Regions from separate parts of the Trichococcus flocculiformis genome, predicted to be linked through region 2. Evidence: riboswitches for the same ligand, from Rfam matches in the RefSeq annotation. Region 2 holds a riboswitch; each other region holds the start of a gene.
The links. Region 2 has a riboswitch for lysine ahead of ACKPCD_RS07475 (ABC transporter substrate-binding protein/permease). Riboswitches for the same ligand answer to the same signal wherever they lie in the genome.
Positions count from the first base shown of each region.

Region 1 (6,386 bases), 1.1 Mb from region 2:
AAAAGCCCGCGAGAAAACTGACAAGCATAATGCCCAAATACTCCAACAGTGTTCCGGTGAAATAAGAATCGTTATGATGGTGCAAAATACCACTCCTTCATTTCTATTTGCCTATATATTACGGTATTCGTTTCAAATAGTTTCTATCAATATAGTGAAAACATTTAGCAGATGCACTTAAATATTGCTCTGATGAAGCAAATACGATACGCTAAATACAACTATCATTTTGACGAAACGCGAGGGACAAATAATGACAAATAAACTAGCGCTCATCACTGGCGCAAGCTCCGGTATCGGTCAGGAGTTCGCTAAGAAGCTGAGCCAACAAGGGTACGATCTGATTCTGGTTGCGAGGCGTGAGGATCGACTTTTGGAAATCGCCAAACACTTGTCGACCAAAAGTGAAATCATCACAGCGGACTTGGCTAAGGCGGAGGAATGCTACCGTCTGTACGAAGAAACGAAGGGCAAAAATATTTCCATGCTGATTAATTGTGCCGGTTTCGGCGATTTCGGCGCGTTCACGACGACCAGCCTGGACAAGGAACTGGAGATGATCGATGTCAACATCAAGGCGGTTCATATTCTGACCAAGAAATTTCTGCCGGATATGATCGCAAAAAATGAAGGTTATATTCTGAATGTTGCTTCGGTTGCCGGACTGATGCCAGCGGGGCCTTACATGGCAACTTATTACGCAACCAAAGCCTACGTAACAAGTTTCACCTCTGCAATCGCTGAAGAATTGGAAGAGAAGAAGAGCAACGTTTACGTCGGTTCGTTATGTCCGGGGCCGGTAGACACAGAGTTCAATAAAGTAGCTGATGTGAAGTTCAATCTGAAGGGCATCACTTCTGAATACTGCGTCAATTATGCCTTGGATAAAATGTATAAACGCAAGAAAATCATCGTTCCGACGATGTTGCTGAAGGGAGCGCTCTTCTCGTCGAAGCTGGCGCCGCGCAACTTGGTCGTGCGCCTGACGAGCAGGCAGCAAAAGAAAAAACAAGGATAATGAATGCGGGAGGCCAGCTGGCGCAAGCGAAGCTGGCCGAAAGAAACCGAACTGGATTCAGCTGTTTTTCTCCGGTGAGTTCTGATGCGGCCGGAGGAGACGCTTAAATGGGGCTCCTGAACTCAGGTGAAGCAATCTTCACCTGAGGAGGCAACCCGAAACCAAGTTTTCCTCCGGCGAAGCTCCTCTTGGCCGGAGAACACGAGCAAAAATGATAGCCGAATTTCCGCCGTAGCCCTGTAAGCAGAAAAAAATAACGTCCAAGCGACCAGTGTAACGCTGCTGGCCGCTTGGACGTTATTTATCTTATCGTGCTTCATCGAGAAGCCAGCAGACTACGGCCTCCCGTTTGGTGCCTAAGCGTTTTCTTGGTAAAATAGATACAAACGGGTGGTCGAACAAAATCAGCTGAAAAAGCCGCTGCCTTATCCCGGATTAGAAAGCGTGCCGGTGAAGAGAGGGGGTTTGATGATGAAAATCGACAGAATTGAAATTGGGGAAGTGGCCATCCCGCTGCGGACGCCATTCAAAACAGCGTCGCGCACGGTTGATGCCGTGAATAACATCCTGATCCGCATCGTGACGGACAGCGGTACTGCAGGCTATGGGGAGGCACCACCGACAGCCTTGATCACCGGCGAAACAAAGGCTTCCATCCGCGAGGCCATCATGCAATATATCGCTCCGAGCATCATCGGGATGGAAATTTTCGACCTGGATACCATCATGCAAAGGCTGCATGCCAGCATCGTCAACAACACATCAGCTAAAGCTGCCGTTGACATGGCTGTCTACGACTTATATGCCAAAACGCTCGGCCAACCTTTGTACAAAGTACTGGGCGGAGCGAAACGGAAAATCGAGACTGCCTACACCATCAGCGACAATCCCATCGATGAGATGCTGCGCGACAGTATGCAGGCCGTTCAGGACGGCTTCAGCATCCTGAATGTGAATGTCGGTAAGCAAAGGCTCAAAGATGTGGATAGTTTGCTGGCTATCCGCAAGGCCGTCGGACCGGGCATCCGTATCCGGGTCGAGGCAAATCAAGGCTGGAGCCCCCAGGATGCGATCCGCATCATCAGTCTGCTGGAGGATAAGGACATGCAGACCGAGCTGGTGGAACAGCCGGTGAAGGCGCACGATCTGGCCGGCCTGAAATTTGTGAAGCAACATGTCCAAACACCGATAGTGGCCGACGAGAGTATTTTTTCCATGAAGGATGCCCTCCATATAATCCAGACACAATCAGCCGACCTCATCAACATCAAACTGATGAAAACCGGAGGCATTCACGAGGCCCTCAAAATCTGCACCGTGGCGGAAACCTACGGGGTGGATTGTATGATCGGTTGCATGCTGGAAAGCAAGATTTCGGTCAGTGCAGCGGCCCATCTGGCAGCCGCTAAAAACTGCATCACGATGGTCGACCTCATTGGGCCGTCGTTCTACAAAATCGAATCCTATGAGGGCGGTCCGCTGTTCACCGGAGGCACAATCAAGCTGGGGGATGCGAACGGCATCGGCATCAGTGCCTTTCCGAAGGCCCATTTCAAAAAGCTTGTAGTCATAAAATAAAAGATTTTTCCAGAGCGGTCATGGAAGGGGATTTCCATGAAGTTGAGGGAGTTCTATGTGAAGCGAGCCATCGGTTTTGTCATTGTTATGCTTCTTGTACTGATTATTTTATTGGTAAATAAATATCTGCTGCATCTTTTCTGACAAATACAAAACCCCTTTCGGAAATAAAAATTATTCCGGAAGGGGTTTTTGGGTTGTTCTAGATCAAACCAACTTTTTTCATGGCTGCGGCCAAACGGTCGATGACTGCTTGATCGGCATCCGTCAAAGGCAGACGCATCGGTCCGACATTGAAGCCCAACAATTGCATTCCTGCTTTGACTGGAATCGGATTCGGCTCCACGAACAGGCAGTCGATCAGTTCTTTGTACTCGGCCTGCATTGCTGCAGCTTTTTTGATGTCGCCATCTAGCCAAGCGTGGGTCATTTCGGCTGTAGCTTTCGGTGCGATATTGGCAAGGACGGAGATGACGCCTTTTGCGCCCAAGCTCATCAGCGGGATGATCGTGTCATCGTTACCCGAGTAGATGTCCAAACGATCGCCCAAAAGACGCAGGTTGTCCACTGCCTGGCCGAAGTTGCCGGTAGCATCCTTCAACGAAACGATGTTGTCGATTTTCGCCAACTCCACCAAAGATTCTGGGGTAATATTCTGACCGGTACGGCCAGGCACATTGTAAAGGACGATCGGCACTTTCACGCTGTTGGCGATAGCTTTGTAATGTTCAATCAAGCCTTTTTGCGATGTTTTGTTGTAGTAAGGGGTGACGCTGAGGATTGCATCCACACCCGTTGCTTCGACAGCGCGCGTCAATCCGACGCCGTGGCGCGTATCGTTGCTTCCGGCACCGCCGATGACGGGTACGCGGCCATTGACTTTTTCGACAGTGAAGCGGATCAGATCCAGCTGTTCCTCATCCGTCAGCGTGGAAGCCTCTCCGGTTGTTCCTGCGATAATGATCGAGTCGGTTCCGTTCGCAATCTGGAACTCGATCAGTTCTTCCAATACCTCGTAGTTGATTTCTTGGTTCTCCGTATCTTTAAACGGCGTAACAATAGCGACGCCTGAGCCTTCAAAAATAGCCATGCTTATCTTCCTCCTGAATTCTGTGTTTTATTTATGAATAGACAAAAAACGACTATGAGCAAATGGTCTCATAGTCGTTCAAAACAGGCTGCTTAAGCTGAAACATTGCATCCAGATAGTGAATTCCACCAATTTGCCCCAACGTGAGAAGCTCACCGAACAAAGCTGGGCGGCTTTGTCCGACAGTGCCAGATTTATTCAACCTTGGCCCCAATACAGAGTATTTCGGCAGCAACACCTTTCAGGGAACCCCTTACTGATTGTTAACCGCGACCTCTTCATCACATCGAATCGTATTTTGTTAACTCCACACTATCAAATACAAATCAGTCTGTCAATCATATTCTGAGTGGATGCTGAGAAAATGCTTTGAAAAAAATGGCAAAAAAGACACATTCGGTGACAGTGCATCCGGATGCTCCGGGAAAGCATATGCGCCAGCAATGTGATAAAATCAGGTTGAGGGAACGCTTTCGAGGGAAGTCCAGAAAGGGATTCCGGGATGTTTTGTTGCAGGCCATCCGCGCAGAGTTTGTCTCCAGCGCACCGGCAAGAATTTGAGAGGACGTGAAAACTGATGAAGATAGAACATGTTGCAGTCTGGGTGGATGATTTGGAGCTGATGCGCGATTTTTATGTTCGTTTTTTTGACGGAAAGGCTAATAAATTATATCGGAATCCTGAAAAAGACTTCCAATCTTACTTCATTACCTTCCGTGAAGGAGCCCGTTTGGAACTTATGAAGAGGATGAATGTCACGGAACGCTATCCTTTTGATATGCTGGGCTGGGCGCATCTGGCTGTCTCCGTCGGCAGCAAGCAGAACGTCGACTTTTTCACCGACAGGCTCATCAAAGCGGGGTACACATGCAAAAGCCAACCGCGCGTGACGGGGGATGGCTACTACGAAAGCATGTTCCTTGATCCAGAAAAGAATGTAATCGAAATCACCATCTGAAAGAACTATGAGGCCGAAAATCAGGGGGGCTGCCATGATGAAAAGAAACCATCTATTTGCCGATCAAACGAAAGCAGGAAGGGATATGCGCAAAAAGAGGACGCGCTTTCTGATTGCTGGAGCGATCGGTACCAGTATCGGCTTGACAGCCGGTTTCCTGTTACGTTGGGAATTGACCCCTTTGATCGGTTGGGACAGTGCCGCAATCATTTTATTGTATTTGCTGTGGAAGGATTTTCATCCTCATGATGGGACGGAAACGGAACGGATTGCGCAAGAAGAGGATATCCAATATTCGACGATCGATTTTTTTGTCCTGTTGGCATGTTTGATCAGTATCGGGGCTGTCGCGTTGATGTTGACCACCCAAGAACGCAGTTTCGAGACAATCGGATTTGGCCTGTTCAGCATCGTACTCTCCTGGACGACGGTGCATGGACTCTATATGTTACGGTATGCGGAACTGTATTATCGCGATGTGAACGGCGGCGTGGTTTTTGAAGGGACCGAGAAACCTAATTTTTGGGATTTCGCTTATCTGGCGTTCACAATCGGGATGACTTATCAGGTCTCCGACACTACTTTTACGACACCGGAATTTCGTAAGGCTGCGCTGGGGCACGCCCTGTTGTCCTTCATTTTCGGGACAGCCATCATTGCCACGACCATCAATTTTGTCGCTAGTTTGAGCAGATGAAGGAGGAGTTTATGCATGTTTTTTAAATCATTTTTTGATCCGCACATAGCGCAATTTTCCTATTTAGTGGGGTGTCAAAAAACGGGAGAAGCCATTATTATCGACCCCCTGCGGGCCTTGGATGATTATATCCAGGCAGCCGAGGATGAAGGATTGGTCATCACTGCAGCCACGGAAACGCATATCCATGCCGATTATGCATCCGGTCTTCAGGAAAGCGGAAGGCGCTTAGGTGCCAAACTGTATGTATCGGACTTGGGCGGGGATGACTGGCGCTATCAGAATTTGCCTGAAGGTAGTGTGCTGCTGCAGGATGGGGACATCATTTCTGTAGGGAAAGTCAAACTGGAAGTGTTGCACACGCCGGGACATACGCCAGAGAGCGTGTCATTTGTATTGACGGACATCGGCGGCGGTTCGGACATTCCAATGGGAGTGTTCACCGGCGACTTCATCTTTGTGGGCGACGTTGGACGGCCGGACTTGCTGGAAGAAGCTGCGCATATGCAAGGGACCACTGAAATCGGAGCAAAAGCGATGTTCCGTTCCCTGCAGAAAATGGCTGACTATCCGGACCATCTGCAGATTTGGCCGGGACATGGCGCCGGCAGCGCCTGCGGAAAGTCGCTGGGAGCCGTTCCGATGACCACTTTGGGCTACGAAAAATACAACAACTGGGCTTTCCAATATGATGAAGAAACGAGCTTTATCGAGGCGTTGACGCAGGACCAGCCTGAGCCGCCCAGCTACTTTGCACAAATGAAGAAAATCAACAAACGGGACAGCGGCGCCTATGTACCGTATCCGATTTTCCCGCTGCAACAGGCTGGGCCGAATGATAGGATGATCGATCTGCGCGCGAAAGAGATATATCAAGCCGGCCATATCGAAAGAACGCTGAATATTCCGTTGAACAAAAAGTTTTTGACTTATGTGGGGTGGTTCCTGGATTACGACGGGCAAGTGACGCTCATCGGAACCAAAGAAGATGCTGAAACAGCTACCCGTCAACTGCAGCTGATCGGGTTCGACCAAGTCAGAGGCT
Region 1 is NZ_OY759718.1:2,616,652-2,623,037, reverse strand. It holds gene ACKPCD_RS12405 (DUF898 family protein) at 1-85, opposite strand, end outside; gene ACKPCD_RS12400 (SDR family NAD(P)-dependent oxidoreductase) at 254-1,018, shown strand; gene ACKPCD_RS12395 (dipeptide epimerase) at 1,490-2,596, shown strand; gene dapA (4-hydroxy-tetrahydrodipicolinate synthase) at 2,799-3,686, opposite strand; lysine riboswitch at 3,827-3,973, opposite strand; gene ACKPCD_RS12385 (VOC family protein) at 4,264-4,644, shown strand; gene ACKPCD_RS12380 (DUF1345 domain-containing protein) at 4,679-5,341, shown strand; gene ACKPCD_RS12375 (MBL fold metallo-hydrolase) at 5,357-6,386, shown strand, end outside.
Region 1: linked by a shared signal. The riboswitch ahead of dapA (4-hydroxy-tetrahydrodipicolinate synthase) and the one ahead of ACKPCD_RS07475 (ABC transporter substrate-binding protein/permease) in region 2 are both predicted to bind lysine.

Region 2 (6,386 bases):
ACAAAAAAGCGCAACCGCATCCGGCCAATAGGCCATGATGCGGTTGCGCTTTTCCTATTTCACGGATTGCAGCGTAAATTGAATATCTTTGATGGAGAGTTTCAGTTTTTCGTATTCCTCATTATCCAGCGGCAAAGGGATCTGTTTCTCCAAGCCGTTCCTGCCGATGATGCAAGGCATGCTGAAGGCCGCTTCGCCGTGGCAGTTGTATAAGCCATTGACAGTTGCGGTCACAGGGAAGATGCTTTTCTCGTCCAGCATGACAGCGCGGGCCAAGGCCGCTGCGACTTCCCCGATGCCTGAATTGGTCCAGCCTTTCCAGTTGAAGACATCAGATGCCGTGTGGACCACTTCTTGGCTGACGAATTCCTGGTCCAATGGTATCGCGGGCATTAATAAAGCATCGCTTTGGGAAAGGGTGAGCGCACCCACAGTCGTGCTGCTGAAAGCCGGGAAGGCGGTACTGCCGTGTTCGCCCATGATGTAGCCGCTGACGTTCTTTGGATCGACCTGATAGTGGGCAGCAACAATCTGACGGTAGCGGAAAGTATCCAAAGTCGTTCCGGTGCCGAAAATCTTGCCTTTCGGATAGTTGAACTCATTTTCGGCGATGTAGGTGATTGTATCGACCGGATTCGTTATCAGGATGATGATGGCATCTTTTGTGTACCGGGTGATGCCTGTCATGATTTTGCGTATTTCAATGGCATTCTCTTTGCCCATCAACGCTCTTGGCGGCATATCTTCACCCGGGCGCGGCTTCTCACTGACGCCCGCGGAAATGATGATGATGTCGGCATCGGCGCAATCCGCGTAATCGCCGGCGTATATTTTACTGTTTGTCCGGTAGCTGGCGGCCAACGCATGGCGGTGGTCAAGAGCCTCGCCTCTTGCCGTGTCCTTGTTGCTGTCGATCAGGATGATATCGGAAAATAAGTTGAGGTGACTGCAGTCGGTCAATACCTGGGAACCGACATGGCCGACCCCGATGATGGCTAATTTTGTCTGGATCATAGGTCACATTTCCTTTCGTTTTGAGATGTTGTCATTTATGGCTTGGTGCATTTCCGCAACAGAATAGAAGGTTGGCTCCAGCACCATTTTTTCATCCTCCTGCTTGCGGCGATGGTTGTACCACAAGGTAGTCCAACCGGCAGCCTGACCGCCGATGATATCCGTTTCATACGTATCCCCGATGAAAAGCAGCTCGCCGGGAGTTGCGTTCAAAGACTCCTGAACATGCGCGAAGGCTTCGGCATAGGGTTTTGGGCAACCGATATTTTCGGAAATGAAGATGCGTGCTGGCGGCACCCATCGCTCCAGATTCAAGGCGTTGAATTTTTTCATCTGGTGTTTTTCAGGACCGTTTGTGAAGACGGCAATTGGTATATTTCTATTTTCCAGTTCATTCAAAAGCCGCTCGATACCGGGACTCAACACAATCTCCCCTTGCCTTTTTTGATAGGATTTCTGGAAGTGCATCGCTTCTTCGGCGGTGAGCGGAAGACCCAAGTCGGCGAATGTATGCTGTGTGCGCATGATGTGTGACTCGGCTAGCGTCAGCTCCCCGCTGGAGAATAGGTCGAAGGCGTTGTCACAATGCTCGCGGAAAAGAGCGAAGCTGGCTTCGTTACTGTAGTTGTTCCTAAAGCTGTAATCTGCCAATGTTTGGAAGAACGGCCTTGATGTGTCGTATAGGGTATCATCCAAATCGAATAGAATAGTAAACATTATTGAAACAGTTCCTCCCTTTTGTTATTAAAGTCAGTATAGCATCCAAAATCGGTATTTAAAATGAAATAAAACAAGGACAGCCAGTGCGTGAAGGGTACTGGCTGGCTGAGCAAAGCTCTTTTTGTTGCAAATTAAAATTACGTACAGTATAATAGCATACAATAATGTCATACGATCATACAATAATGGAAGAGGCTGCGGACATCAAGAGTAAAATGCCCATTTGAAAGGGGTGTTCGCCGAAATACAGCATTGGCTGTGTTGGGGTCAGGATTAAGAATCCTGGCACTGTCAGAACGATTTGCCCAAAATCGTTTGTGGAGTACTTTCGGTATTGCGGGCAGAAGGAAGCTGGATTATAGGGCCTTTTGCTTTATAGTCTATTTTTTTGCACAAAAACGGACTGAATTATCGTTGTTATGACGCTCTATGGGTAGAAAGGTGGACAAAAACGTAGTTGGACAAGAGGGTTGTTTAATTTTTTTGAGCATGTAAATAGGACTATAAACATTAGGAGGAACTAGAGATGAAAGTAAAAACATGGAAAACAACAATGGCGGCTTTGATGGGTTTGTTTATTTTAGCGGGTTGCGGTAACGGAACTACTGAGGATTCATCGGCAGCAGATGGTTCGGCTGAATCGGATGCATTCGTAGTCGGAATGGAAGCGGGATATCCGCCTTTTAACTGGACACAAAATGATGACAGCAATGGCGCAGTGAAAATTGATGGCGCTGACGGTTACGCAAATGGCTATGATGTTCAGATGGCCCAAAAAGTGGCGGACGGCTTAGGCAAGGAATTGGTCATCGTCAAAACAGAATGGGATGGTCTGGTTCCGGCATTGGTTTCATCTAAAATCGATGCAATCGTTGCAGGTATGTCTCCGACAGATGAACGCAAAGAAGCAATCGATTTCTCGGATTCCTACTATACAACTGAATTGGTAATGGTCGTAAAATCTGATGGGGCTTATGCAAATGCAACAACTTTGGCTGACTTCGCTGATGCAAAAGTCACTGCACAGTTGAACACGTTACACTATGGCGTCATCGATCAGATTGAAGGCGTGCAAAAGCAACCGGCAATGGATAGTTTCACATCTATGCGCGTCGCATTGGAGTCAGGCACAATCGATGCTTATGTCTCGGAACGCCCGGAAGCAATCAGCGCTTCAGCAGCCAATTCAGCTTTTAAAATGATCGAATTGGATCAAGCGGATACGTTTGAATTATCCGTGGCTGATTCAGAGATCGCAATCGGCTTGATCAAAGAAAGCGAATTGAAAGATCAGATCAACGAGATTCTGAGCGGTATCACCGAAGAAGAACGAATCCAAATGATGGAAGAAGCAATCAAAAACCAACCATCAGCTGAATAATTCTGGTGGATGGGACATCAAAAAGGGGCATAAATTAAATGGAGTTTAGTTGGGTTATCCGCATCATCGAAGAAAACTGGAGACAGTTTTTATCAGGTGCGTGGACAACATTATATATAGCTTTAATCGGGACCATCATTGGGTTGGGAATCGGTCTTATGATTGGTGTCATCCGTACGATTCCGGTTGCTGAATCGGGATGGAAAAAACATGTGTACAATGTGGTGAATTTTTTGCTGTCATGCTACATCGAAATTTTCCGTGGTACGCCGATGATCGTTCAAGCAATGGTCATCTATTATGGCGCGGCTCTGGCGTTTGATATTGACATGAACCGTATCTTCGCAGCGTTGCTTATCGTATCGGTCAATACAGGTGCTTACATGTCGGAGATTGTCCGCGGTGGAATCATTTCCATCGACAAAGGGCAATTCGAAGCAGCCCAAGCAATTGGGATGAACCACCTGCAAACGATGCGCAATGTCGTCATGCCTCAGGTCATCCGGAATATCTTGCCGGCGACAGGGAATGAATTCGTCATCAATATCAAGGATACGTCCGTGTTGAACGTCATCTCCGTTTCGGAATTGTTCTTTACGACCAAATCGATTTCCGGAAATAATTTCCGTTATTTCGAATCATTCTTCGTGGCTTCACTCATTTACTTCGTCATGACCTTCACGGTGACACGCATTCTGCGTGCCATCGAAAGAAAAATGCAAGGCCCTGATAATTATCAGATGATGGGTGCGGGTCAAGACCAATTGACTACACCAGAATTAATGGCTCGCAAAAAACAAGCAGAAAGAGACAGAGCAAATTAATTGCCACGGGAGGAATCATTTGATGGAAAAAGTAATCGACGTACAGCATCTGAAGAAGAACTTCGGTCAGCATGAAGTGCTGAAGGACATCGATTTCAGTGTGAATAAAGGGGAAGTTGTTTGTATCATCGGTTCATCAGGGTCCGGTAAATCGACGCTATTGCGCTGCATCAATCTACTTGAAAAACCGACAGCGGGAGAAATCATCTACAACGGCGAGAACGTTTTGGACTCGAAGCATGATATCTTCAAGTACCGCAGTAAATTAGGGATGGTATTTCAGCAATTCAATTTGTTCAACAATTTGGATGTGCTGCATAATTGTACTGTAGGACCTGTGAAGATTCTGAAAAAGTCCCAACAGGAAGCCGAAAAAATCGCCATGGGTTATCTGGAGCAGGTCGGAATGGGTAAATTCATCAATGCCAAACCGGAGCAGCTGTCAGGCGGCCAAAAACAACGCGTTGCCATCGCCCGCGCGTTGACGATGGAGCCGGATGCGCTATTGTTCGATGAGCCGACATCGGCTTTGGATCCGGAGATGGTGGGCGAAGTATTGAAAGTCATGAAGGATCTTGCCAACAGCGGCTTGACGATGATCGTCGTGACGCATGAAATGGAGTTTGCGAGAGAAGTTTCCGATCGCGTCATCTTCATGGATCAAGGCGTTATTCTGGAGCAGGGAGCCCCTGAAGAAATCTTCTATCATCCAAAAGAGGATCGGACGAAGCAATTCCTGGAGAGATATCTTACAAAATGAAAAAAAGAAGAACGGTTCTGCACTAAATGCAGGTCCGTTCTTCTTTTTTATTCATTTCTTCCTATTCGATGATGATGACATCGTCTGCAACTGCAAAGGGTGCCTGTTCATTGATGTGATCGTAGAACATAACGCCGTTAAGATGATCGATTTCGTGCTGAACTACAATGGCCGCATAACCTTTGTAGCGGGCTTTGTGCGTGGCTCCTTCAGCATCCTGGTAAGCTACCGTAATACGGCTATGCCTGACGACAAAGCCTGGTACTTCACGGTCCACTGAAAGGCAGCCTTCTCCACCTTTTAGGCAGGCACTTTCAATCGAGTGGCTGATGATTTTAGGGTTGAACATAATTTTAGCCAATTCCGGAGGATCATCTTCGTATTCTCCTGGTATCAGCAAAGCAACGATGCGTTTGGATACGTCGATTTGTGGTGCTGCCAAACCAACGCCTGCGCGCAAGTTGAGTTCCTCGGCAATTTTTTCATCCTGACTGTTCGAAAGGAACTCCATCATTTCTGCGGCGATATTTCGATCTTCTGCAGATAACGGAAAAGTGACCGGGTCGGCTGACCTGCGCAATGTAGGATGACCTTCACGGATGATGTTATCCATCGTGATCATGCATGCATTCCTCCTTTTACTGGTTTTTATATTGAAATGATTGGACTTGCAAACTGCAAAACACTTCACGTTACATAGTACACGTTTCGAAAAAAAAAAGCTAGACTCATCTTTTCTCTTGTAATATAGAATGGGTATGTGTAAAATAGAAAAATGAAAAAATGATTACACAATGGTGTGAGGTTTTTTTAACTCTATAGCGAAAGAAGAGATGATTTTTATGACAGCTGCTAAAGATTATATTGAAAAAGTCTATAAAAAGGTTGAAGATAGAGGCCCGCATCAAAAAGAATTCTTACAGGCGGTAAGAGAGTTGTTCGATACGATCGAGCCTGCTTTGGAAAAAAATCCGCACTATATAAAATGGAACATTCTTGAAAGAATGGTGGAGCCTGAACGCATCGTTTCCTTCCGGGTTCCTTGGATGGATGATAAAGGGGAGGTTCAAGTCAACAAAGGATTCCGCGTCCAATTCAATTCGGCTATCGGACCCTATAAAGGCGGTCTGCGCTTTCATCCTACCGTCAATGAGAGCATCCTGAAATTTTTAGGTTTTGAACAGATCTTCAAAAACAGCCTGACCGGATTACCGATCGGCGGCGGAAAAGGCGGATCCGATTTCGATCCTAAAGGCAAATCCGATGCTGAAGTGATGCGTTTCTGTCAATCATTCATGACTGAGCTGCAAAGACATATCGGCCCTACGCTGGATGTTCCTGCTGGCGATATCGGTGTTGGTGGACGTGAAATCGGCTATATGTATGGCCAATACAAACGCTTAAACGGTGCTGAAACAGGTGTTCTTACCGGTAAACCAGTCGTCATGAACGGAAGTTTGGCGCGTACAGAAGCGACTGGATACGGCTTGGTGTACTATACACAGGAAATGCTGAAAGCAAATGGTAAATCGTTTGCCGGTCAAAAAGTAGTTGTTTCCGGAAGCGGAAACGTAGCTATCTATGCTATCCAAAAAGTTCATGAATTTGGCGGAACTGTTGTAGCTTGTTCCGACTCGAACGGTTATATCTACGATGAAACAGGTATCGATGTCGAATTGCTACAGGA
Region 2 is NZ_OY759718.1:1,542,325-1,548,710, forward strand. It holds gene ACKPCD_RS07465 (lactate/malate family dehydrogenase) at 55-1,014, opposite strand; gene ACKPCD_RS07470 (HAD family hydrolase) at 1,018-1,731, opposite strand; lysine riboswitch at 1,916-2,070, shown strand; partial or broken gene ACKPCD_RS07475 (ABC transporter substrate-binding protein/permease) at 2,288-3,939, shown strand; gene ACKPCD_RS07480 (amino acid ABC transporter ATP-binding protein) at 3,959-4,699, shown strand; gene def (peptide deformylase) at 4,761-5,321, opposite strand; gene gdhA (NADP-specific glutamate dehydrogenase) at 5,542-6,386, shown strand, end outside.

Region 3 (6,386 bases), 680 kb from region 2:
CGTGCATCCAGAAACGTATCTCCGGCTGCGGATCAGGAACGGAATATATGGCTGTCACACCTTGGGGCGAATTGTTCCCTTGCCACCAGTTCGTCGGCGATGAAGAATTCAGCCTGGGCAACATCTGGGATGGCGTGACCAAACCGGAACTGCAAAGCCAATTCAAGGAAGTCAACTGCTATTCCAAACCGGAGTGCCAAGATTGCTGGGCAAAATTGTATTGCAGCGGCGGTTGTCCTGCAAACTCCCTGCATGCAACAGGTTCACTGAAAGGCAATTATGAATTCAGTTGCGACCTGTTCCGCAAACGCGTGGAATGCTCGATGATGGTGAAGGTCGCGGAATCGATCCGCGAGATGGAAGCCGAAGCGATGGCTGCCGAGTAATTGAATGAAGTAAAGAAGTGTGCGCCGGCTGTTAATCCGGCGCGCACTTCTTTTTGGTGCGGAGGAGGGCGGTGTGACTGCTCTTCCGGCGAAGGAGACTTTAGCCGGAGAATAAATTAAAATACCGCCACTACATCCGGGGAAGCCACCCTAACCGGAGGAAACAACTGATATGTTAGCCGGACCTCCGGCGAGACCGGCTCTCGCCGGAGCAAAAAGCAAAAATACGAAAAAGCGAAAATGTTAGCCGTATCCCCGGCTGAAAAGTCAACAGAAAAAAACCGCACAATCGCCCGATTGTGCGGTGCGGTTCAACATTTATTCCCTTATTTCTTGTTCAATTCTTCCAGGAAGGCAACGATCCTTCGGCAGCCTTCGATGACATTCTCATCGCTGGCGGCGTAGCTCATGCGGAAATAGCCGACTCCTGATTCGCCGAAAGCCGATCCAGGGATGACGCCGACGCCGGCTTTACGCGCGAGGTCGATGCAGAAGTTCCAATCATCGTCGCCGTATTGCTCGGGAATGCGCGGGAACAGGTAGAAGGCACCATCCGGATTGTTCATCTTCAGACCAGCAGCAGTCAGACCTTCCAACAGGATGTCCCGGCGTTTGCGGTAGGCGGCTTTCATCGTGGCTGTCACTTCATCGCCGTCGCGGAAGGCCACGCCAGCCGCCATTTGTGCAGGCGTGGAACCGCATGTGACCAGACTTTGGTGATATTTCAAAATTTCGCGGATCAAGTCTGCTTTGGCAGCGACAAAGCCGACGCGCCAGCCGGTCATCGCATAGCTTTTCGAAGTGCCATTGATCACGATCGACTGCTCAGGGATAAACTCGGCAATGGATGTATGACCACCGTCGTAGGTCAGTTCGCTGTAGATCTCATCGCTTAGCACGAAAACATCATATTTCCTGATGACCGCGGCCAATGCTTCGACTTCTTCTTTTGTGTAAGTCGCGCCGGTCGGATTGTTGGGATAGGTCAGCACGATCATCTTCGTTTCCGGATTCGCATCCAACGTAGTCGTCAGGTCCTCCGGTGTGATCAGGAAGCCGGTCTCCGAAGTGTCGATCTTGACGCTGTGCCCGCCCGCCAAATGCGTAACGTATTCATACTGCGGAAAAGCAGGCGATTGGATGATCACCTTATCGCCCGGGTTCATCAGCGCGAACATCGAGGCAGTAATCGCTTCCGTTGCGCCGACCGTCAGGACGATGTCGGTCTCCGGGTTGTAGTGCAAGCCGTATTTCCGCTCCATGAATTTTGCGATTTCCTTGCGGGTCTCGAGAACACCGGCAGAAGGGGCATAGTGCGTTTGATTCTGGTTCAAAGCCTCTGTGGCGGCAGCCTTGATGAAATCCGGCGTATCGAAATCAGGTTCTCCCATCGTGAAACGGATCAGGTCCTTCACATCACTGATGGCGGCGTCAAAGTTACGGATGGGCGATCCTTTCAGTTGCTTGACAAAACGATTCGTTTCTCTACTCATAATTTATTATCTCCTCCGGATGAAATATCCTTGATCTAATGTATAGCCGAACATGCGCCAACCGACTGCTGACGTCCAAACTCATGAAAATAACATAACACGATTGCAGGCGTATTTCTATGCAAATTTGTATCCTCCGGGCTGAAAATTAGAAATTCGCGAGTTTAATGAGCGTTTTCACATAGGGGCGGCCGATCCTTCCCGGCACTTTCCGATCCGGAGCCCCGTTCGTATCCAAACAATTACCTCAAAAACACGCAAAGGACAAGCGGAAAGAAGCTTCTGTGCCAGAGCGGTTGACAGGATTGCCGGATAAGTGTACGATTAGAAAAATAAATGAATCGCCAAGCGAAAAGAGGTCGCGGCTGGTCAAGAGTACCGCAAGGGAAAGGGACGGTCGCCGAAGCATGCGAATGCTGGACCCAGGTTGAACAAATGTGGGGCTGTTCCATTGTCGTTGCCCGATGACAAAGGATTGCGCTTTAGCTTGGTTGGGCGAATGCAGGTCTCCGTAGCCGTAAGCACTCGCTTACCGCTATTTTTTTTGCATTTCAGGAACAAACGGTCGTCCGCCGCATAGGGCAAAAATAGGCTGGCATGCTATAATGGGCATGTTGGAACAGAAAAAAATGATCGGGAGGAAACATAAAATGAGCGAACTATTATTGACAGATGCTTATGAAATCGCTGCTTACATCAAAGCTGCCGAAAAGCAAACACCTATAAAACTTTACATCAAGGGGGATTTTGAAAATCCTGCCTACGAAGGCTTGAAATTCTTCGGAAGCGGAGACAGCTACACAGTCTTCGGAGACGCTTCAGCGATTTATCCTTTCTTGGAAGCAAACAAAGACAAGATCAAGGATCAAGTCATGGAATACGACAGACGCAATTCTGCGATTCCGCTGTTGGACACTACCAAAATCGATGCACGCATCGAGCCTGGCTCATTCATCCGTGATCATGTAACAATCGGCAAGAGCGCTGTGATCATGATGGGGGCTGTCATCAACATCGGCGCCGTCATCGGCGAAGGCACAATGATCGACATGGGCGCAGTAGTCGGCGCACGCGGCACGATCGGCAAAAACTGCCACATCGGAGCAGGCGCAGTGGTTGCAGGTGTTCTTGAGCCACCATCGAAATCACCAGTCATCATCGAAGACGGTGTTTTGGTCGGCGCGAACGCTGTCATCATCGAAGGCGTGCACATCGGCGAAGGCGCTGTTGTCGCAGCAGGCGCGATCGTATTGGAAGACGTACCGGCTAACGCGGTAGTTGCGGGATCCCCTGCAAAAATCGTGAAGATGAAGGACGAAAAGACAAGCGAAAAAACTCAATTGTTGGCTGACTTAAGAGACTAATAACTACACGCGGAGGGACCAGGTGAACAGCATGCAGATTGCAGAATTATACGATACGGTGAAAATGATCCGAAGGGAACTCCATCAGATTCCGGAGATCGGTTTCGATCTGCCGCTGACTTCGGAATACGTCCGCCAGAAGCTGGTGGCGTTCGGTTATGAACCGATCAGCACCGCCGAAACGGGCTGGGTAGCAGTTCTGGAGGGTAAGTCCCCGGCAGCGGTTGCTTTCCGTGCGGACATGGATGCCCTTGAGGTAACCGAGGAAACTGGAGCGGATTTCGCTTCCCTTCACCCTGGAAAAATGCATGCGTGCGGACACGATGGGCATATGGCCCTGTTGTTGGGTTTCGCGAAATACCTGAAGTCCCTGCCGATGCTGGAAAAATCAGTCGTTTTGGTCTTCCAGCCCGCTGAGGAAGGGCCAGGCGGTGCGAAATGGATCATGGATTCTGGTATCCTGCAGGAGTTGCAGGTCGAAAAAATCTACGGTTACCACCTGTATCCGAGCCTGCCGGAAGGTATTCTCGGCTTGGCCAAGGGTCCATTGATGGCGCGCAACGGTGAATTCGACATCACGCTTGAAGGCGTCAGCTCGCATGCCGGGCAGCCGCACTTCGGCAAGGATGCCTTGATTGCCGCCGCGCAGATCCTGCTTTCGGTCCAGAACATTCTGGCCCGCGATCTCGATCCGCTGCAACCAGCTGTCGTGAACATCGGTACGCTGCATGCCGGGGAAGCCCGCAATATCGTGGCCGGAAAGGCTGAATTGACAGGGACGATCCGGAGTTACGACAAGGCGGTCTATGCTTCCATCAAGGAACGCCTTGCCGACATCTGTGCCGGCATCGAGCGTTTGAGCGGTGTCATCTGCACGTTGGATATCCGCGATTTCTATCCGGAAGTCACAAACGATGCGGACATGATCGGCACCTTGATGGACGCTTTGCCGGTCGATGCCTACGAGGTCGTCAAACCATTGATGCTGGCCGAGGACTTCGCTTTCTACCAAGAAAGCATCCGCGGCGCCTTCATCCTGCTCGGTACCGGCCGTCCCGACATGGGTTGGACGCATCCGCTCCACAGCAGCCGCTTCAACTTCGATGAGAAGGTGTTGCTGAAAGGGATCGCATGTTACGACCTGATCCTGGAAAAGGAAGGGCTGAAGGGCTGAAAGCCAACAGCAAATCACCGAACACATAATAAGACCAAAAAGCACCCTCACTGGGGTGCTTTTTGCTTTCGAGGCGGATGATGATTGCCGTCCTCCGGCGAGGGGGGGTCGCCGGAGGACAGGACCGCATTCAGACGTGCTCCTCCGACTAGCATAAGCCTCCTCGGAGGAGTGGCCGGTATTACCGGTCAGCTTGCATCGCCGTCCTACGATGAAGGCGTTCTTCACCGGAGTTCCGGACGGCAACACTATCTTTCCGCCCTGATGAACTGCTGCAATATTGCGCCACATCCAATAAAATTGTAAAGGTTCGATTAAGTTGATGGATCGCAAAAGCAATTTCTCCGCAAAAAAGGTACAATAGAAACATATACTGTATGAAAGAAGGGGAATTATGCAAAAGAAGAGATTATCCGCATTTCTTTTAGGATCAACCGCGTGGCTGCTTGTCGCTTGCCAAAATCCAGCAACAGATACATCAGCTACCGAGAAGGCGACAAGCAGCTCACAAGTTCAATCCGATACACAAGCAGCCAGCGAAGCGAGCGATCAAGCAGCTTCCAGAGCCAGCATTTCGGAAAAATCCGAGAGTGTCCAGACTCAAACACCATCGGCAAGCAGCCTTACTGCAGATTCCGCAACCAGCGTTGGCACTGACCAAACCGCTGAGCAGGCTACGCTGATCACTGAAGCAAAACAGACAATCACGCAATTGACAGGTTATGTCGAAAGCGAAGTGTACTTGTTCATTGTCGAATCAGTCGAGGGGAATGAAGTCACCATCAACGTCCGCGAAAATGGGGCCGAAGTGTCCAGTTCCGTCGGTTTTTACCGCTATAACGGCGAAACCGGGGAATTGTTGGAAATGGATATCGTCACCGGCGAATACGTCCGCCATCCTGCACAATACTGATGGGTCGAACGGTAGAGAATAATAAGGAGTGATGATGATTTTCGATTTAGGATTATTGGCAAGAATATTTGCAATCAATTTGAGTTATGTGACGCTGAATACGATCCGCTTCATGCTGACAATGAAAGGGTACCGCATCTTGGCTCCGCTCTTGAGCATGGTGGAGATCGTCATTTATGTATTGGGTCTGTCGATGGTCATGAACAGCCTGGACAATCCGCTCAACCTGGCGGCCTATGCACTCGGCTATGGCGCCGGCATCGGTATCGGCATTAAAATCGAGGATTGGCTCGCACTCGGTTATACGATGATTACGGTCATGACACAAGATGTAGGCAGTACGATGCCGAATCAACTGCGCGATCTCGGCTACGGGGTTTCCAGCTACCGAGCCAACGGAAGAGACGGCGAGCGCCTTGTGCTCGAAATCCTGCTGACGCGTAAGGCCGAACGCCACCTGCAAAATAAAGTGTTGGAAATCGATCCGAAAGCTTTCATGGTATCATACGATCCCAAATACATCCATGGAGGTTTCTGGTCCAAGCGCGTCCACCTCGGCAAATAATGAATGAATAAATGAATGGATAAGGAAAGGGGAAACGACATGACAGAACTTGTGAAATTGGGAAGAACCGACCTGCTGATCCATCCGATCGGGCTGGGTGCGAACAAAATCGCCGCAGCCGATCCGGAAACGAACACCGAATACGGCGGTGACGTGCTTTTGAGCGCGATCGATAAAGGACTTAACTTCATCGACACGGCGTTTATGTATGGAATGGGCACTTCCGAAACGATCATCGGCAAGACATTGAAGGAACACAACCTGCGCAATAACGTGTTCATCGCTACAAAAGGTGCACACGAGGTGACTGAAGCGGGAATGGTCCTGAACAACAATCCGGGTTTTCTGACGGAGCAGGTCGAAAACAGTCTGAGACGTCTGCAGACCGATCATATCGATCTTTACTACATCCATTTTCCGGATGAAGCGACACCCAAAGCCGAAGCTGTTGGCGCGCTGCAGCGACTGAAGGAGCAAGGAAAGATCCGTGC
Region 3 is NZ_OY759718.1:2,226,195-2,232,580, reverse strand. It holds gene scfB (thioether cross-link-forming SCIFF peptide maturase) at 1-386, shown strand, start outside; gene ACKPCD_RS10680 (aminotransferase class I/II-fold pyridoxal phosphate-dependent enzyme) at 713-1,879, opposite strand; lysine riboswitch at 2,225-2,370, shown strand; gene dapD (2,3,4,5-tetrahydropyridine-2,6-dicarboxylate N-acetyltransferase) at 2,530-3,243, shown strand; gene ACKPCD_RS10670 (M20 metallopeptidase family protein) at 3,275-4,417, shown strand; gene ACKPCD_RS10665 (hypothetical protein) at 4,812-5,330, shown strand; gene ACKPCD_RS10660 (DUF2179 domain-containing protein) at 5,365-5,895, shown strand; gene ACKPCD_RS10655 (aldo/keto reductase) at 5,935-6,386, shown strand, end outside.
Region 3: linked by a shared signal. The riboswitch ahead of dapD (2,3,4,5-tetrahydropyridine-2,6-dicarboxylate N-acetyltransferase) and the one ahead of ACKPCD_RS07475 (ABC transporter substrate-binding protein/permease) in region 2 are both predicted to bind lysine.